One region of the Micromonospora sp. NPDC047074 genome, then DNA from elsewhere that is predicted to be linked to it. Evidence: predicted binding sites of a transcription regulator. Region 1 holds the regulator's gene; the other holds the start of a gene.
The links. The regulator HrcA, encoded in region 1, represses chaperone genes, less so after heat shock. The targets are predictions, from matches to a motif close to GGTTNGCACNCTCNNNNNGAGNGTGCNAACC.
Positions count from the first base shown of each region.

Region 1 (7,492 bases):
GCCTTCGGGGCGATGTCGCGGAAGGCGAGCGTGGTGGCGGTTTCCCGGACGACCGTGGCCGGGATCTCCCCGGCGACGATGCGGCAGAACAGGCAGTCGGTTCCCATGCGGGGCAGTGTAAGGAAGGGCACCTTATTAACGCCTGCGGTAGAGGAAGGGGCCCTTCCTAACGGCGGGCAGCGGCCGACGCACGACGCGGGGACCGGCGCGCGGCGGGCAGGCCGGCGCGGTACGGGGGCCGGCGTACGGCGCGGGGGCCGGCCAGGCATGATGGCCGGCGTGACTTCACGGGCGGTACTGGTGACGGGAGCCTCGCGCGGCATCGGGCGGGCGGTGGCGACCGCGTTCGCCGCCGGCGGTGACCGGGTGGCGATCCACCACCGGGACTCGGCGGAACTGGCCGAGGGGCTGCGCGCCGAACTGCCCGGCGAGGGACACGTGGTGGTCCGCGCCGACCTGACGGACCCGGACGCCGTACGGGCCATGGTGGACGAGGCGGCCGGCCTGCTCGGCGGGCTGGACGTGCTGGTCAACAACGCCGGGGTGTACGGCGACCGGAACGCCCCGCACCCGGTCTTCGGCGCCTCCTACGAGCAGTGGCGCGCGCAGTGGCGGCAGGTGCTGGAGACCAACCTGACCGGGGCGGGCAACGTCATCTGGTGCGCCGCGCAGCACATGCGCGACCGGGGCGGGCGGATCGTCAACGTCTCCTCCCGTGGGGCCTTCCGGGGAGAGCCGGAGCAGCCCGCCTACGGCGCGAGCAAGGCCGGGCTGAACGCCCTCGGGCAGTCGCTGGCGGTGGCCCTCGCCCCGTACGGCATCACGATCGCCACGGTGGCCCCGGGTTTCGTGGAGACCGACATGACCACCGGCCACCTGAGCGGGGACCGGGGCGCCGCGATCCGGGCGCAGAGCCCGTTCAACCGGGTGGCCCGCCCCGAGGAGATCGCCGCCGCCGTGCACTGGCTGGCGTCCCCGCAGGCGGAGTGGGCCTCCGGCACCATCGTCGACCTCAACGGCGCCTCCTACCTGCGCACCTGACCCGCCCGGCCCGGACGGAACCGGCCAGGATCCCGGCCGGAGAGGTCGGAACCCAGGCAGCAGGATCACAACCCGGGGCGACGGGTCACCAGTGGGCGAGGCGGGTGGCGAGGACCGAGAGGGCGGCCACCCCGGCCGTCGAGGTGCGCAGCACCGAGGGCCCCAGGCGTACGGCGCGGGCCCCGGCGGCCAGGAAGGCGTCCAGCTCGGCGTCGGCGATGCCGCCCTCGGGGCCGACGACCAGCACGATCTCCCCGGTGGCGGGCAACTCGACGGTGGTCAGCCGCTCCTGCGCCTCCTCGTGCAGCACGAACGCGGCAGCGGCTCCGGAGATCCGGCGGGTCACCCGGGTCGTCGACTCGTCCGGCGTGCCGGCGACCACGGGCAGCCAGGCACGGCGGGCCTGCTTGGCCGCCTCCCGGGCGGTCGCCGCCCACTTCTCCCGCGCCCGTACGCCCCGGTCGCCGCGCCACTGGGTCACCGACCGGGCGGCCGCCCAGGGCACGATCTCGTCCACGCCGACCTCGGTCATCGCCTGCACGGCCAGCTCACCCCGGTCGCCCTTGGCGATGCCCTGCACCACCACCAGGCGCGGCACGGGCGCGTCGACGTACCCCCGGGAGGTGATCTCGAGGTCGAGGGTGCCGCGGCCGACGGCGGTGACCACGGCGGTGGCCGTGCCGCCCCGCCCGTCGGCGAGCAGCAGGCGCTCCCCGACCCGCAGCCGTTGCACGGTCGCGGCGTGGTGCCCCTCGGGGCCGTCGAGGACCAGCCGGTCGTCGGTGGGCAGCGGATCGACCAGGAACAGCGGCGCGGACACGACGATCAGGCTAGCCGCCCCGCCCGGCGCCGGGGCGGCCAGGCGCACACCGAGCCGGGCCGACGGGCCGCCGCGCCTGCGGCGACCCGGGCCGGACCGTCAGGCGTGGCCGTTGAAGGCGTCGCGCATCCGGGAGAAGAAGCCGCCCTGCTTGCTCAGCTCGGCGACCTCCTCGCCCCGGGTCTTGGCGAAGTCGCGCAGCATCCGCTCCTGGTCGGCGTCGAGCTTGGTGGGCGTGCGCACGTCGAGGTGGACGTAGAGGTCGCCCCGGCCGGTGCCGCGCAGGTGCGGCACGCCCCGGGCACGCAGCCGCAGCGTGCTGCCCGGCTGGGTGCCGGCCTTGACGTCGACCGTCTCCTCGCTGTCCAGCGTCTTGATGGTCAGTCGGGTGCCGAGCGCCGCCGCGGTCATCGGCACCGTGACCCGGCAGTGCAGGTCGTCGCCCTTGCGGGAGTAGACGTCGTGCGGCCGCTCGTGGATCTCCACGTAGAGGTCGCCGGCCGTGCCGCCGCCCGGACCGACCTCGCCCTGCTGGGCGAGCCGGATGCGCATGCCGTCCTCGACGCCGGCCGGGATCTTGACGGTCAGCGACCGCCGCGTCCGGACCCGGCCGTCGCCCGCGCAGGTCGGGCAGGGCTGCGGAATGGTGGTGCCGTGCCCCTGGCAGACCGTGCACGGACGGGCGGAGACGACCTGGCCGAGGAAGGTGCGTTGCACGGACTGCACCTCGCCCCGGCCGGCGCACGCCTCACAGGTGGCCAGGTGGGTGCCGGCCGCCGTGCCGGCGCCCGAGCAGGTCGTGCAGAGCACGGCGGTGTCGACGGTGATCGGCGCCTCGACGCCGAACGCGGTCTCGTGCAGGTCCAGTTCCAGCCGCAGGATCGCGTCGGCGCCGGGCCGGGTCCGTGGCCGTGGCCCCCGCGAACCGCCGGCCGCTCCGCCGAAGAACGCGTCCATGATGTCCTGGAAGCCGACGAACGGCCCGGCACCGCCGGGACCGCCCGGGCCCGCGCCCCCGCCGCCGGGGGCGAGCGGGTCGCCGCCCAGGTCGACGATCTGCCGTTTCCGGTCGTCCGACAGGACCTCGTACGCGGCGTTGATGTCCTTGAACTTCTCCTGGGCCTCCGGATCCGGATTCACATCCGGGTGGAACTGCCGCGCCAGCTTGCGGTAGGCGCGCTTGATCTCGTCGTCGGAGGCTTCCCGGCTCACCCCGAGAATGCCGTAGTAGTCCCTGGCCACTGCGTTCCGTGTCCTCATGTTCGTCTCGCGTTGCACCGGTCGCCGGCCGGAACCGGCCGTCGGCCCTGACTGGTCAGTTCTGGGCCAGCAGCTCGCCCACGTAGCGTGCCACGGCCCTCACCGTGGCGATGGTGCCGGGGTAGTCCATCCGGGTCGGCCCGAGCACCCCGAGGCCGCCCACGCTGGTCGAGCCCGGCCCGTAGCCGGTACTGACCACGGAGGCGGCCCGCAGGTTGTCGATCTCGTTCTCGTCGCCGATCAGTACCCGCGTCGTGCTCGGCTCCGCCTCGCCGATGAGCTTGAGCATCACGACCTCCTCCTCCAGCGCCTCCAGGATGGGGCGCAGCGAGCCCTGGAAGTCGAGCAGGCCCCCTCGGGTGAGGTTGGCGGTGCCGGCCAGCGCGATCCGCTCCTCGTGCCGCTCGATCAGCGTCTCGAGCAGCACCGTGGAGAGGGTGGTCATGGCCGGCCGCAGGTGCGGCACCGACTCCTCGACCAGCGCCTGCACCAGCGGCGGGGTCTCCGACAGGCGGGTGCCGACCAGCTTCTCGTTGACCAGCCGCCGCAGGTCCATGACGTCCTCGGCGGGGATCGGCGCGGGCAGCTCGACCAGCCGCTGCTCGACCCGGCCGGTGTCGGCGATCATGACCAGCATCAGCCGGGTGGTCGAGATCGGCACCAGCTCCAGGTGACGCACCGAGGAGCGGGCCAGGCTCGGGTACTGCACCACGGCGACCTGCCGGGTGAGCTGGGCCAGCAGCCGGACGGTGCGGTGCACCACGTCGTCCAGGTCGACCGCGCCGAACATGAAGCGCTCGATCGCCCGGCGCTCGGCCGGACTGAGCGGCTTGACCCGGGACAGCCGGTCCACGAAGAGCCGGTAGCCCCGATCGGTGGGCACCCGGCCGGCACTGGTGTGCGGCTGGCGGATGTAGCCCTCCTCCTCCAGCACGGCCATGTCGTTGCGGACGGTCGCCGGGGACACCCCGAGCTGGTGCCGCTCGACCAGCGCCTTGCTGCCGATGGGCTCCTGCGTGGCGACGTAGTCTTCGACGATCGCGCGGAGCACGGCGAGCTTGCGGTCGTCGAGACCCATCCGCCCCACCTCCTGTCGCACGTCGGCCCCGCCACCCGGTGGACCGGGCGGCTGCTGGCACTCGACTGTAGCGAGTGCCAGTCTACGTCGGCAGACCCACCGACGCGATGATCAACCTCGGGCGATCGGGCCGACCTCCCGCACCCGGGGCCCGGTCCGGCGCCGGCCCGCACCGGCCATTCGGACATCACGGCCGGTGTCACGCTGGTGCCGCCTTGCCGGCTGCCCCTACCGTGACCTCATGACTGAACCACCTCGCCCTCCCGGAGCGGGGGACCCCGGCGCCCAGCCGGACCCGGCCGCCCCGCCGGGGTTTCCCGGCTCTTCCGGCACCAACGAACCCACCGCACCACTGTCCGGGCCGCCGGGCCCGGGCGGCTATCCCCCGCCCGGTGGCTATCCACCACCCACCGGTGACCAACCGCCGTCGGGCGGCTACCCTCCGCCGGGCGACTATCCCCCGCCGGGTGACTATGCCCCGCCTGGAGGCTACCCACCGCAGGGAGGCTATCCGCCGCCCGGCGCCTACCCGCCGCCCGGCGACTACCCGCCCGGCGGGTTCCCCCCGCCGGGGGCCGGCTACCCGGCCGGTGGTGGCTACGGCCCGCCCACCGGCGGCTACGCCAGCGCCGAGGACAAGAACTGGGCGCTGATCGCCCACTTCGGCGGCGCGGCCGGCGTGATCCTCGGTGGCGGGCTGCTGGGCTGGCTGGCACCGCTCATCGCGATGATGACCCGCGGGCAGCAGTCGCCGACCGTCCGCGCGCACGCCGTCGCGGCGCTGAACTTCCAGATCACCTGGACGATCATCGGCGTGCTGAGCTGGGTGCTCACGCTGATCACCTGCGGCATCCTGTTCTTCGTCCCGATGCTCGTCTGGCTGGTGCCGCTGATCTTCGGGATCGTCGGCGGGGTCAAGGCCAACGAGGGCGTGCTCTACCGCTACCCGATGGTGTACAGCTTCGCCAAGTGACCCGGGGGGCCGGCCGCTCCCCCGGCTGGCCCCCGGCCACGGCCGCCCGGCTCAGGGCAGCAGGTCGCGGACGACCGCGTCGGCGAGCAGCCGCCCCCGCAGGGTCAGCACGGCCCGGCCGGCCGCGTACTCGCCGGCGGCCAGCAGCCCGTCGGCGAGCGCCCGCTCGGCACCGTGGCGGCCGGCGGCGTCGAGGGCGTCCAGCGGCAACCCGGAGGCGAGGCGCAGCCGGAGCATGACGTCCTCCATGTGCGCCTCGCCAGCGGTGAGCACCTCGCGGGCCAGGCCGGGCGACTCGCCGCCGGCCAGGCGTTTCGCGTACGTCGTGGGGTGCTTGACGTTCCACCAGCGCACGCCGCCGACGTGGCTGTGCGCCCCCGGGCCGAGGCCCCACCAGTCGGCGCCCGTCCAGTAGAGCAGGTTGTGCCGGCACCGGGCCGCCTCGCCGCGGGCCCAGTTCGACACCTCGTACCAGGAGAGCCCGGCCGCGTCGAGGGCGGCCTCCGCGGCGAGGTAACGGTCCGCGGCGACGTCGTCGGAGGGGTACGGCAACTCGCCGCGCCGCATCCGGGTGGCCAGCCGGGTGCCGTCCTCCACGATCAGGGCGTACGCGCTGACGTGGTCCACCCCGGCGGCGACGACCTGGTCGAGGGAGGCGGCGAAGTCCGCCTCCGTCTCCCCCGGCGTGCCGTAGATGAGGTCGAGGTTGACGTGGTCGAACCCGGCGTCGCGCGCCTCCCGGGCGGCGGCGACGGCCCGGCCGGCGCTGTGGGTCCGGTCCAGGATCGCCAGCACCCCCGGCGCGGCGGACTGCATGCCCAGCGAGATCCGGGTGTAGCCGGCGGCCCGCAGCGCCTTCAGCGACTCCGGCGTGACCGACTCGGGGTTGGCCTCGGTGGTCACCTCGGCGTCGGGCGCGAGCCCCCAGGTGCGGTCGATGCCGTCGAGGATCCGGGCCAGGTCGTCGGCGGGGAGCAGGGTCGGGGTGCCGCCGCCGACGAAGACCGTGTCGACCCGGGGCGGCGGGGCGTCGCCCAGCACCCGGCGGGCGAGCGCCAGCTCGGCCAGCACGGTGTCGGCGTACTCCTCGCGGCTGGCCCCGCCGCCCAACTCGGCGGCGGTGTACGTGTTGAAGTCGCAGTAGCCGCAGCGGCTGGCGCAGAACGGCACGTGCACGTACACGCCGAAGCCGCGCGCGCCGACGGCACGGGTGGCGGTGGCGGGCAGCGAGCCGTCGGCGGGGACGGTTTCGCCTTCTGGAAGGACGCCGGGCATGGCCACTAGTGTGCCCGGCATGACCTCTCCCGACGTGCTCGTGCGGGCCGCCACGGCCCGTGGGGTGACCACGCTCACCCTGGACAGCCCGCACAACCGCAACGCGCTCTCCACGCCGCTGATGACCCAGCTGCTGGCCGGGCTCGCCGAGGCGGTCGCCGACGACGCCGTACGCGTGATCGTGCTGGACCACACCGGCCCGGTCTTCTGCTCCGGCGCGGACCTGAAGGAGACCGCCGCGGCGTACGCCAGCGGCACGGTGCCGGCCGGGATGCTCGGCGACGTGCTCGCGGCGGTCTGGGAGTGCCCGAAGCCGGTGCTGGCGAAGGTGGCCGGGCCGGCCCGGGCCGGCGGCCTGGGCCTCATCGCGGCGGCCGACCTGGCGGTGTGCGCCCGGGAGGCGACGTTCGCCTTCACCGAGGTGCGGATCGGCGTGGTCCCGGCGGTGATCTCCGCGACCGTGCTGCCCCGCCTGCACGCCCGCGCGGCGGCCGAGCTCTACCTGACCGGCGACACCTTCGACGGTCAGCGGGCGGCCGAGATCGGCCTGGTCACCGCCGCCGTGCCGGCGGACGGGCTGGAGGCGGCGGTTGCACGGTACTGCGACGCTCTGGTGCGGGGGGCACCGGGCGCGCTGGCCGGGGCGAAGCAGTTGCTGCGCCGGCCGCCCGCCACGGACCTGCGGGCGGAGATCGCCGAGCTGGCCGCCCTCTCGACCGGGTACTTCCTGTCCGAGGAGGGACGCGAGGGCGTCCTGGCGTTCCGGGAGAAGCGGCCGGCGCGCTGGGTGCCGGCCGACGGTGACGTTCCAGCGGGCATCGACGGGTAACGGATGCCGGCGGGCGGGTGAGGCGGCGCGGGAAACGGGAAGGTCCGCACTCCGCCCGGCGGTCGGGGAGAAACGGGCGGACGGCCCGGGAGGTGCCACGGGGGACGTACGCTTGGCGGACTGTCGATCAGGGGGTGTGGGTGCGAACTCGGGCAGTCGTGGCGGGTGGCGTCGTGGTCGTCCTGGTCGCCGTGGTCGGCGTCTGGATCGTCCTTC
Region 1 covers NZ_JBEYVB010000038.1:27,106-34,597, reverse strand. The annotation lists gene ABZ809_RS28705 (histidine triad nucleotide-binding protein) at 1-107, opposite strand, end outside; gene ABZ809_RS28700 (SDR family oxidoreductase) at 280-1,041, shown strand; gene ABZ809_RS28695 (16S rRNA (uracil(1498)-N(3))-methyltransferase) at 1,127-1,861, opposite strand; gene dnaJ (molecular chaperone DnaJ) at 1,961-3,103, opposite strand; gene hrcA (heat-inducible transcriptional repressor HrcA) at 3,177-4,199, opposite strand; gene ABZ809_RS28680 (DUF4870 domain-containing protein) at 4,441-5,172, shown strand; gene hemW (radical SAM family heme chaperone HemW) at 5,224-6,447, opposite strand; gene ABZ809_RS28670 (enoyl-CoA hydratase-related protein) at 6,467-7,276, shown strand; gene ABZ809_RS28665 (hypothetical protein) at 7,411-7,492, shown strand, end outside.

Region 2 (7,492 bases), on a different contig from region 1:
AGGCCGCCACGTCGGCCACGTTGCCGACCGTCACCGGCACCTCGCAGCCCAGCTCCGCGCCGAGCGCGGCCCCGATCGGCTCGTCCACCCACCCGGTGGTCGGGCCCAGCCGGACCAACCCGTCGTCACGGCGGACCATGCCGCAGACCGCGACGCCCGCGCCCACGCAGACGGCGTCCGCCGGCACGGCCTGCTGCATCTCCTTGACCGCCCCGGCCAGCAGCGGGGCGGCCTCCGCGGCGGTCAGGCCCCGGGGGCGCTCCAGCTCCCGGCGGTCGAGCACCGCACCGCCGAGACCGATCCGCGCGGCCCGCAGCCGGTCCACCTCGATGCTGTACGCGTACGCGTGTACCCGGTCCGACTCGGGCCGGACGACCAGCGACGGTCGCCCGGCCCGGCCGGTCTCCTTCGGAGCGCCCTCGCTGACCAGTCCGGCGCCGGCCAGGTCGGCGGTCAGCGCGCCGATGGTGCTGCGGTTGAGCCCCAGCGTGGTGGTCAGCTCGGCACGGGTGGTGGCCCCGTGCACGTGCACGTACCGCAGCAACGCGCCCAGGTTCTGCCGACGGATCTCGTCCTGGCTCGGTCCCGCGCGCATCGCCGTCGTCGCTTCCGGTGCGGGGTGGTCAGCGGTTGCCGGTGGCGGTGGAACGCCGGCGGGAGAACGCGTCCACGCTCGCGGCGAGCAGCAGCACCACGCCGGTGACCACGTACTTCACCCCCGAGCTGTATCCCATCAGGCCCATCCCGTTGTCGATGACCGCGACCACCGCGCCACCGAGGACGGCGTCGAGCACCCGGCCCTTGCCGCCGAAGAGGCTGGTGCCTCCGATGACCGCCGCGCCGACCGCGTAGAGCAGTACGTTACTGCCCCCCGTGTTCGGGTCCACCGAGTTGGCCCGGCTGGCGGCGACGATACCGCCGACGGCCGCCATCGAGGAGCAGATCACGAAGACCGAGATGCGGATCCGGTCCACGTTGATGCCCGCGCGGCGGGCCGCCTCCTTGTTGCCGCCGACCGCGTAGACGTGCCGGCCGTAGCTGGTGCGCTGGAGCACGAACGTCCAGAGGACCAGCAGCACCGCGATGATCGGCACCACGATCGGCACGCCCTTGAGCGAGCTGATCAGTACGTTGCGGCTGCGCTCCAGGTTCAGGATGAAGACCGCCGCGCCGAGGATGAGCGCCAGCCCGCCGATCCGGGCGAACACCACCGCGGCCGGGTCGGTGACCAGCCCCCGGGCGGCGCGCGTACGGTGCCGGAGCAGTTGCACGGCCGCGTAGCCGGCGACCGCCACGGCGGCCAGCAGCCAGCCGAGGACGGGGGAGAGGTTGCGGTTGGCGATGGCCACCAGCACCTCGTCGCGGACCGAGATGTTGGTGCCCTCCTCCATCAGCATCAGCACGATGCCCTGGAAGGCGAGGAAGCCGGCGAGGGTAACCACGAAGGACGGGATGCCGATCTTCGCGACCAGGAAGCCGAGGGCGGTGCCGATCGCCACGCCGGTGACGAGCGCGGCGAGCACGGCCACGTACCACGGGTAGCCGAGCACGGTGACGACGTTGGCGAGGATGGCGGCGCAGACCCCGCTGGCGAAGCCGGCGGAGAGGTCGATCTCGCCGAGCAGCAGCACGAAGACCAGCCCCATCGCGATCAGCGTGGTCGCCGCGCCCTGGGTGAACAGGTTGGCGAAGTTGCCGGCGGTGAGGAACGACGGCCGCATGATCGAGAAGACCGTGCAGAGCACGATCAGGCCGAGCACGGCGGGTAGCGCGCCGATGTCGCCGCCGCGTACCCGGCTCACGTAGTTGCGGACGTGGCTGCCGAGGCTGGGCGGCGGTGTGACGGCCGCCGGGCCGTCCTTCTGCACGACGGTGGTGGTCATCGGGCCCCTCCTGAGGTGGTGTCGGCCGGCTCCGCGCCGTGCCCGTTGCCGCCGTTGGCCGGCTCGGCGGCGAGCCCGAGCCCGCCGGAACGACCGGCGGTGATCAGCTCGACCACCTGCGAGTGGGTGATTTCGGTGGTCTTCACCTGGGCGACCATCTGCCCGAGGTAGAGCGCGGCGATCCGGTCGGAGACGGCGAAGACGTCGTTCATGTTGTGCGAGATGAGCACCACGGCCAGGCCGTTGTCGGCCAGCCGGCGGACGAGTTCGAGCACCTGGGCGGTCTGCGCGACGCCGAGCGCGGCGGTTGGCTCGTCGAGGATGACGAGTCTGCTGTTCCAGAGCACGGCCTTGGCGATCGCCACGGTCTGGCGCTGGCCGCCGGAGAGGCTGGAGACGTGCTGCCGCAGCGACTTCACGGTCCGTACGCTCAGCCCGGCTAGGGTGTCGGCGGCCATCTGCTCCATGGTCGGCTCGTCGAGGACGATGCCGCTGCGCTTCTCCCGCCCGAGGAACATGTTCTGCACGATGTCGAGGTTGTCGCAGAGCGCGAGGTCCTGGTAGACGACCTCGATGCCGAGCGCGGCGGCGTCGCGGGGGCTGTTGATGCTCACCGGCCGGCCGTCGAAGAGGAACTCGCCGGCGTCGGTGGGGTGGATGCCGCTGATGCACTTGACGAGGGTCGACTTGCCGGCGCCGTTGTCGCCGACCAGCGCGGTCACCTCGCCCGGGTGGGCGGAGAAGGCGACGTCGCGCAGGACCTGGACGGGACCGAAGCTCTTGTCGATCCCGCGTAGCTCCAGCAGGGGGGTTGCGGACACGGGGGGCTCCTTCAGACGGAGGGGGAGGTCTCGGATCCCGTCCGGCGCGAGCCGCCCGGCACGGGGTCCGTGCCGGGCGGCGTGCGCATGGATCGGGTACGGGTCAGCTGATGCCGGCGTCGGCGCAGAGCTTGGCGTACGCCCCGGCGCAGACCTCGTCCTTGGTGACGTAGCCGTCGGCGATGACGTCCTTGACGTTCTCCTTGAAGATCAGCTTCGGGGTCAGCAGCACCGACGGGACGTCCCGGCCGCCCTCCGGGTCCTTGACCACCTGGCCCGTCTCCTTCTTCTCGCCCTTGGCCACCGCGATGGCCAGGTCGGAGGCGGCCTTCGCCTCCTCCTTGATCGCCTTGTAGACGGTCATGCACTGGTCGCCGGCGAGGATGTTCTGCAGGCCCTGCGGGGTGGCGTCCTGGCCGGTCACCGGGACCTTCCCGTTGAGCTTGTTCTTCTTCAGCACCGAGATGGCCGCGTTGCCGAGACCGTCGTTGGCGGCGAGCACTCCGTCGATCTTGCCGCCGGTCTGGGTGAGCATCTGCTCGAAGATGGTGGCCGCCTGGGCGTTGTCCCACTCCGGAACGTTCTGGTCCGGGCCCTTGGTGTACTCCTTCGAGTCGAACTTCGGCTTGAGCACCGAGTCGTACCCGTTCTTGAAGAGGGTGGCGTTGTTGTCGGTCGGGGAGCCGTTCAGGTAGGCCACGACCGGGTTCTTGGCGCCCTTGTCGGTCAGGCACTTGCTCAGGCCCTCGCCCTGGAGCTTGCCGACGACCTCGTTGTCGAAGCTGACGTAGTAGGTGGCCGAGCCGCCCAGGGTGAGCCGGTCGTAGTCGATCGTCGCGACGCCCTGGGACTTCGCCTTGTCGAGCACGGCCTTGCCGGTGCCGGAGTCCAGGTTGACGATCATGAGGGCGGTCACCCCGTTGGTGATCATCTGGTCGGCGATGGTCTGGAACGCCGACTTGTCGCCCTGGGCGTTCTGGATGTCGTACTGGACGCCGGCGGCCTTGAACGCCTCCTCCAGGAATCTGCGGTCCGCGCCCTCCCAGCGGGCGGAGGACTTGCTGTCCGGCAGGATCACGCCGATCTTCGGAGTCTTGTCGCTGCCGCCGGCCTGGTCACCGCTGCCGGAGTCGTCGCCGCAGGCGGTCATGCTGCCCGTGGCGAGCAGGCCCACGGCGGCGAGGGTGAGGAAGCCCTTGCGCATGTGCAGGGTCCTTTCGGGGGTGGGGGACGATGCGTTTTGTTGTGTCCGGCAACGTATTCCGGGTCACACCGTGGGCACAAGAGAGCCGAGGTGGCGAGTTTGTTGTCGGCGGTAACAATTCAGCAACGTCCCTGACACCTGGCCGCCGCGGGGTGCGGGAGCGCTCTCCCGCCGCCCAGTGCGGTGGCCCAGGTCAGCGGGTGGAGAGCGGGGCCGTGGCCGCCCCGGTCAGCGCCACCAGATCCTGCGGGGCGAGCTGGAGTTGGAGGCCGCGCCGGCCCGCCGAGACGTAGACGGTGGGATGGTCGAGCGCCGACGAGTCGAGCACCGTGGGCAGTCGCCGGCGTTGGCCGAGCGGGCTGATCCCGCCGCGTACGTAGCCGGTGGCCCGCTCGGCCGCCGCCCGGTCGGCCATGGTGGCCCGCTTGCCGCCGACCGCCGTGGCGAGCGCCTTGAGGTCCAGCTCCCCGGTGACCGGCACGACCGCGACGGTCAGCGCGCCGTCGACCTCGGCGACCAGCGACTTGAACACCCGCTCCGGCGGTACCCCGAGCGCCGCCGCGACCAGCGCGCCGTAGTGGGGCGCGTCCGGGGAGACGTCGTACGGATGGGTGCTGTGGGCGATCTTCCGCTTCGTCAGCAGCACCGTCGCCGGGGTGCCCTGTCCCGCCATGACCGACAAGCTAACCCCGGGCGGCGCGACCCGCGAGCCGAAATGCTCGTTACCCGACCGGCCGGCAGACCAGCGCCGTCGGTGCCCCGGCGACCCGGGTCAACACCAGGCTGGCCGCCTCGTCGCCGGCCAGCCGCAGGTCCCGCCGAAGCTTCTCCGGTTCCAGGGCGGACCCGCGCTTGAGGATCTCCACCCGCCCGACCCGGCGCTCCCGCAGCAGCGCCCGCAGCCGCTTGAGCGAGAAGGGCAGCACGTCGGTGACCTCCAGGCAGCGGGCGAACGGCGTCGGCGTCGCCGCGTCCGCGTACAGGTAGGCGATGCTCGGGTCGGCCAGCGTCGCGCCCAGGGTCTCGGCCAGCTCCGCGACCAGGTGCGCGCGGACCACCGCCGGGTCCGGGTCGTACAGGAAGCGGCCGACCGGGCCGACCGGGGCCTCGGCGTCCCCGGAGCCCGTCAACTGATGGCAGGGGACCCTTCCTCCACCGGAGGCGTTGACAGGGGGCCCTTCCTTACCGCGCAGCAGGGTGGCGCGGCGGGGGGTCCCGGCGAGGCCGCCGCACCACAGGGCCGCCTCGACCAGGTCGCCGTCGACGCTCACCCACTCCGCCTCGGCGCCCGCCGGGATCAGCGCATGGTCGATGCCGGGCGCCACCTTCACCACCGTGTGCGGCACCCGCTCGGCCAGCCCGACGACGAAGTCCCAGGGCGGGGAGTACGCGGTCGGGTCGAAGATCCGCCGCCCGGTGCCCGCCTTCCGGCGCGCCGGGTCGCAGAACACCCCGTCGACCCGGCCCACGTCGAACGCCGTGGCGTCGCCGCACTCCACGGTGAACTCCTCGGCCAGTCCGGCCGCCGCGGCGTTCGCGGCGGCCATCGCGGCGGTCAGCGGGTCGGCCTCCACGCCGTACACCCGGATGCCGGCCCGGGCGGCGGCCAGCGCGTCCGCGCCGAGGCCGCAGCCGAGGTCGGCGAGGGTGCGCACCCCGGCGGCCCGTAGCCGGTCGGCCCGCCGCGCCGCGACGACGCCACGGGTGGCCTGCTCCAGGCCGGCCCGGGTGAGGAACATCCCCGCCGCGGCGGGCCCGAACTTGCCGACCGCCCGGCGCCGCAGCTCGGCCTGGGTGAGCGCGGCGGCCGCCAGGCCGGCCGGTAGCCCGGCGGAGCGGAGCGTGGCCGCCGCGGTCAGCGGGTCGCCGCCGGCCACCCGTGCCGCCGCGTCGAGCGCGGCCGACCCCTCGGGCGTACGCAGGGCGGCGAACTGGTCGAGATCCACCCGGCCATTGTGGTCGTCGGGCCCGACGCGCCGGCCGGCGGGTTGGCACTCTCCTTGACGGAGTGCTAGCCGAGGAATAACCTGCGATTAGCACTCTCACCCCGAGGGTGCCAGCTTCCGGGCCCCGTGGCCCGGGCGCTGAACGCCAGGCGGACCGGCACCCGCGACGACGGCCCCGCCCGGTGGCATGTGGCAGATTGACGCTGGTCGGCATGCCGGCCGGTAACGAAACCAAGTACCCGGGAGGGTATGCCCGTGACTACCGCGACCAAGGTTGCGATCAAGCCGCTCGAGGACCGCATCGTGGTCCAGGCGAACGAGGCCGAGACCACCACCGCCTCCGGCATCGTGATCCCCGACACCGCCAAGGAGAAGCCGCAGGAGGGCACCGTCCTCGCTGTCGGCCCGGGCCGGATCGACGACAAGGGCAACCGCGTGCCGGTCGACGTGAAGGTCGGCGACACCGTCCTCTACTCGAAGTACGGCGGCACCGAGGTCAAGTACGCCGGCGAGGAGTACCTGGTGCTCTCCGCCCGCGACGTCCTCGCGGTCATCGAGAAGTAAGCAACCGATCAGTGTCGTCGCCCCGGTCCGGCTCGCCGGGCCGGGGCGACGTCGCTTCGAAGGGACATTCATGGCGAAGATCCTGAGCTTCTCGGACGACGCCCGGCACCTGCTCGAGCACGGTGTCAACGCGCTCGCGGACGCGGTCAAGGTCACCCTCGGCCCGCGCGGGCGCAACGTCGTTCTGGACAAGAAATTCGGTGCGCCCACGATCACCAACGACGGCGTGACCATCGCCAAGGAGATCGAGCTCACCAACCCGTACGAGAACCTCGGCGCGCAGCTGGTCAAGGAGGTGGCGACCAAGACCAACGACGTCGCCGGCGACGGGACCACGACCGCCACCGTGCTGGCCCAGGCGATGGTCCGCGAGGGCCTGCGCAATGTCACGGCCGGCGCCAACCCGGCGGGCCTCAAGCGGGGCATCGACGCGGCGGCCGCCAAGGTCTCGGAGGCGCTGCTCGGCCGCGCGGTCGAGGTCGCCGACAAGGAGTCGATCGCGCACGTCGCGACGATCTCCGCGCAGGACGCCACGATCGGCGAGCTGATCGCCGAGGCGATGGAGCGGGTCGGCCGCGACGGTGTCATCACCGTCGAGGAGGGCTCCGCCCTGCACACCGAGCTGGACGTGACCGAGGGTCTCCAGTTCGACAAGGGCTTCATCTCGCCGAACTTCGTCACCGACGCGGAGGGGCAGGAGTCGGTCCTGGAGGACCCGTACATCCTGATCACCACGCAGAAGATCTCGGCGATCGAGGAGCTGCTGCCGCTGCTGGAGAAGGTCCTCCAGAACAGCAAGCCGCTGCTGATCATCGCCGAGGACGTCGAGGGCCAGGCGCTGTCGACGCTGGTGGTCAACTCGATCCGCAAGACCCTGAAGGTCTGCGCGGTGAAGGCCCCCGGCTTCGGCGACCGCCGCAAGGCGATGCTCCAGGACATGGCGATCCTCACCGGCGCCGAGCTGGTCGCCCCGGAGCTGGGCTACAAGCTCGACCAGGTGGGCCTGGAGGTGCTCGGCACCGCCCGGCGCGTGGTGGTCGACAAGGAGAACACCACGGTCGTCGACGGCGGCGG
Region 2 covers NZ_JBEYVB010000060.1:18,028-25,519, forward strand. The annotation lists gene ABZ809_RS33240 (ROK family protein) at 1-595, opposite strand, end outside; gene ABZ809_RS33245 (ABC transporter permease) at 624-1,883, opposite strand; gene ABZ809_RS33250 (ATP-binding cassette domain-containing protein) at 1,880-2,704, opposite strand; gene ABZ809_RS33255 (sugar ABC transporter substrate-binding protein) at 2,808-3,908, opposite strand; gene ybaK (Cys-tRNA(Pro) deacylase) at 4,102-4,581, opposite strand; gene ABZ809_RS33265 (methyltransferase domain-containing protein) at 4,631-5,854, opposite strand; gene groES (co-chaperone GroES) at 6,104-6,418, shown strand; gene groL (chaperonin GroEL) at 6,489-7,492, shown strand, end outside.
Region 2: the regulator HrcA is predicted to act here: its motif matches at 5,940-5,970, upstream of groES (co-chaperone GroES).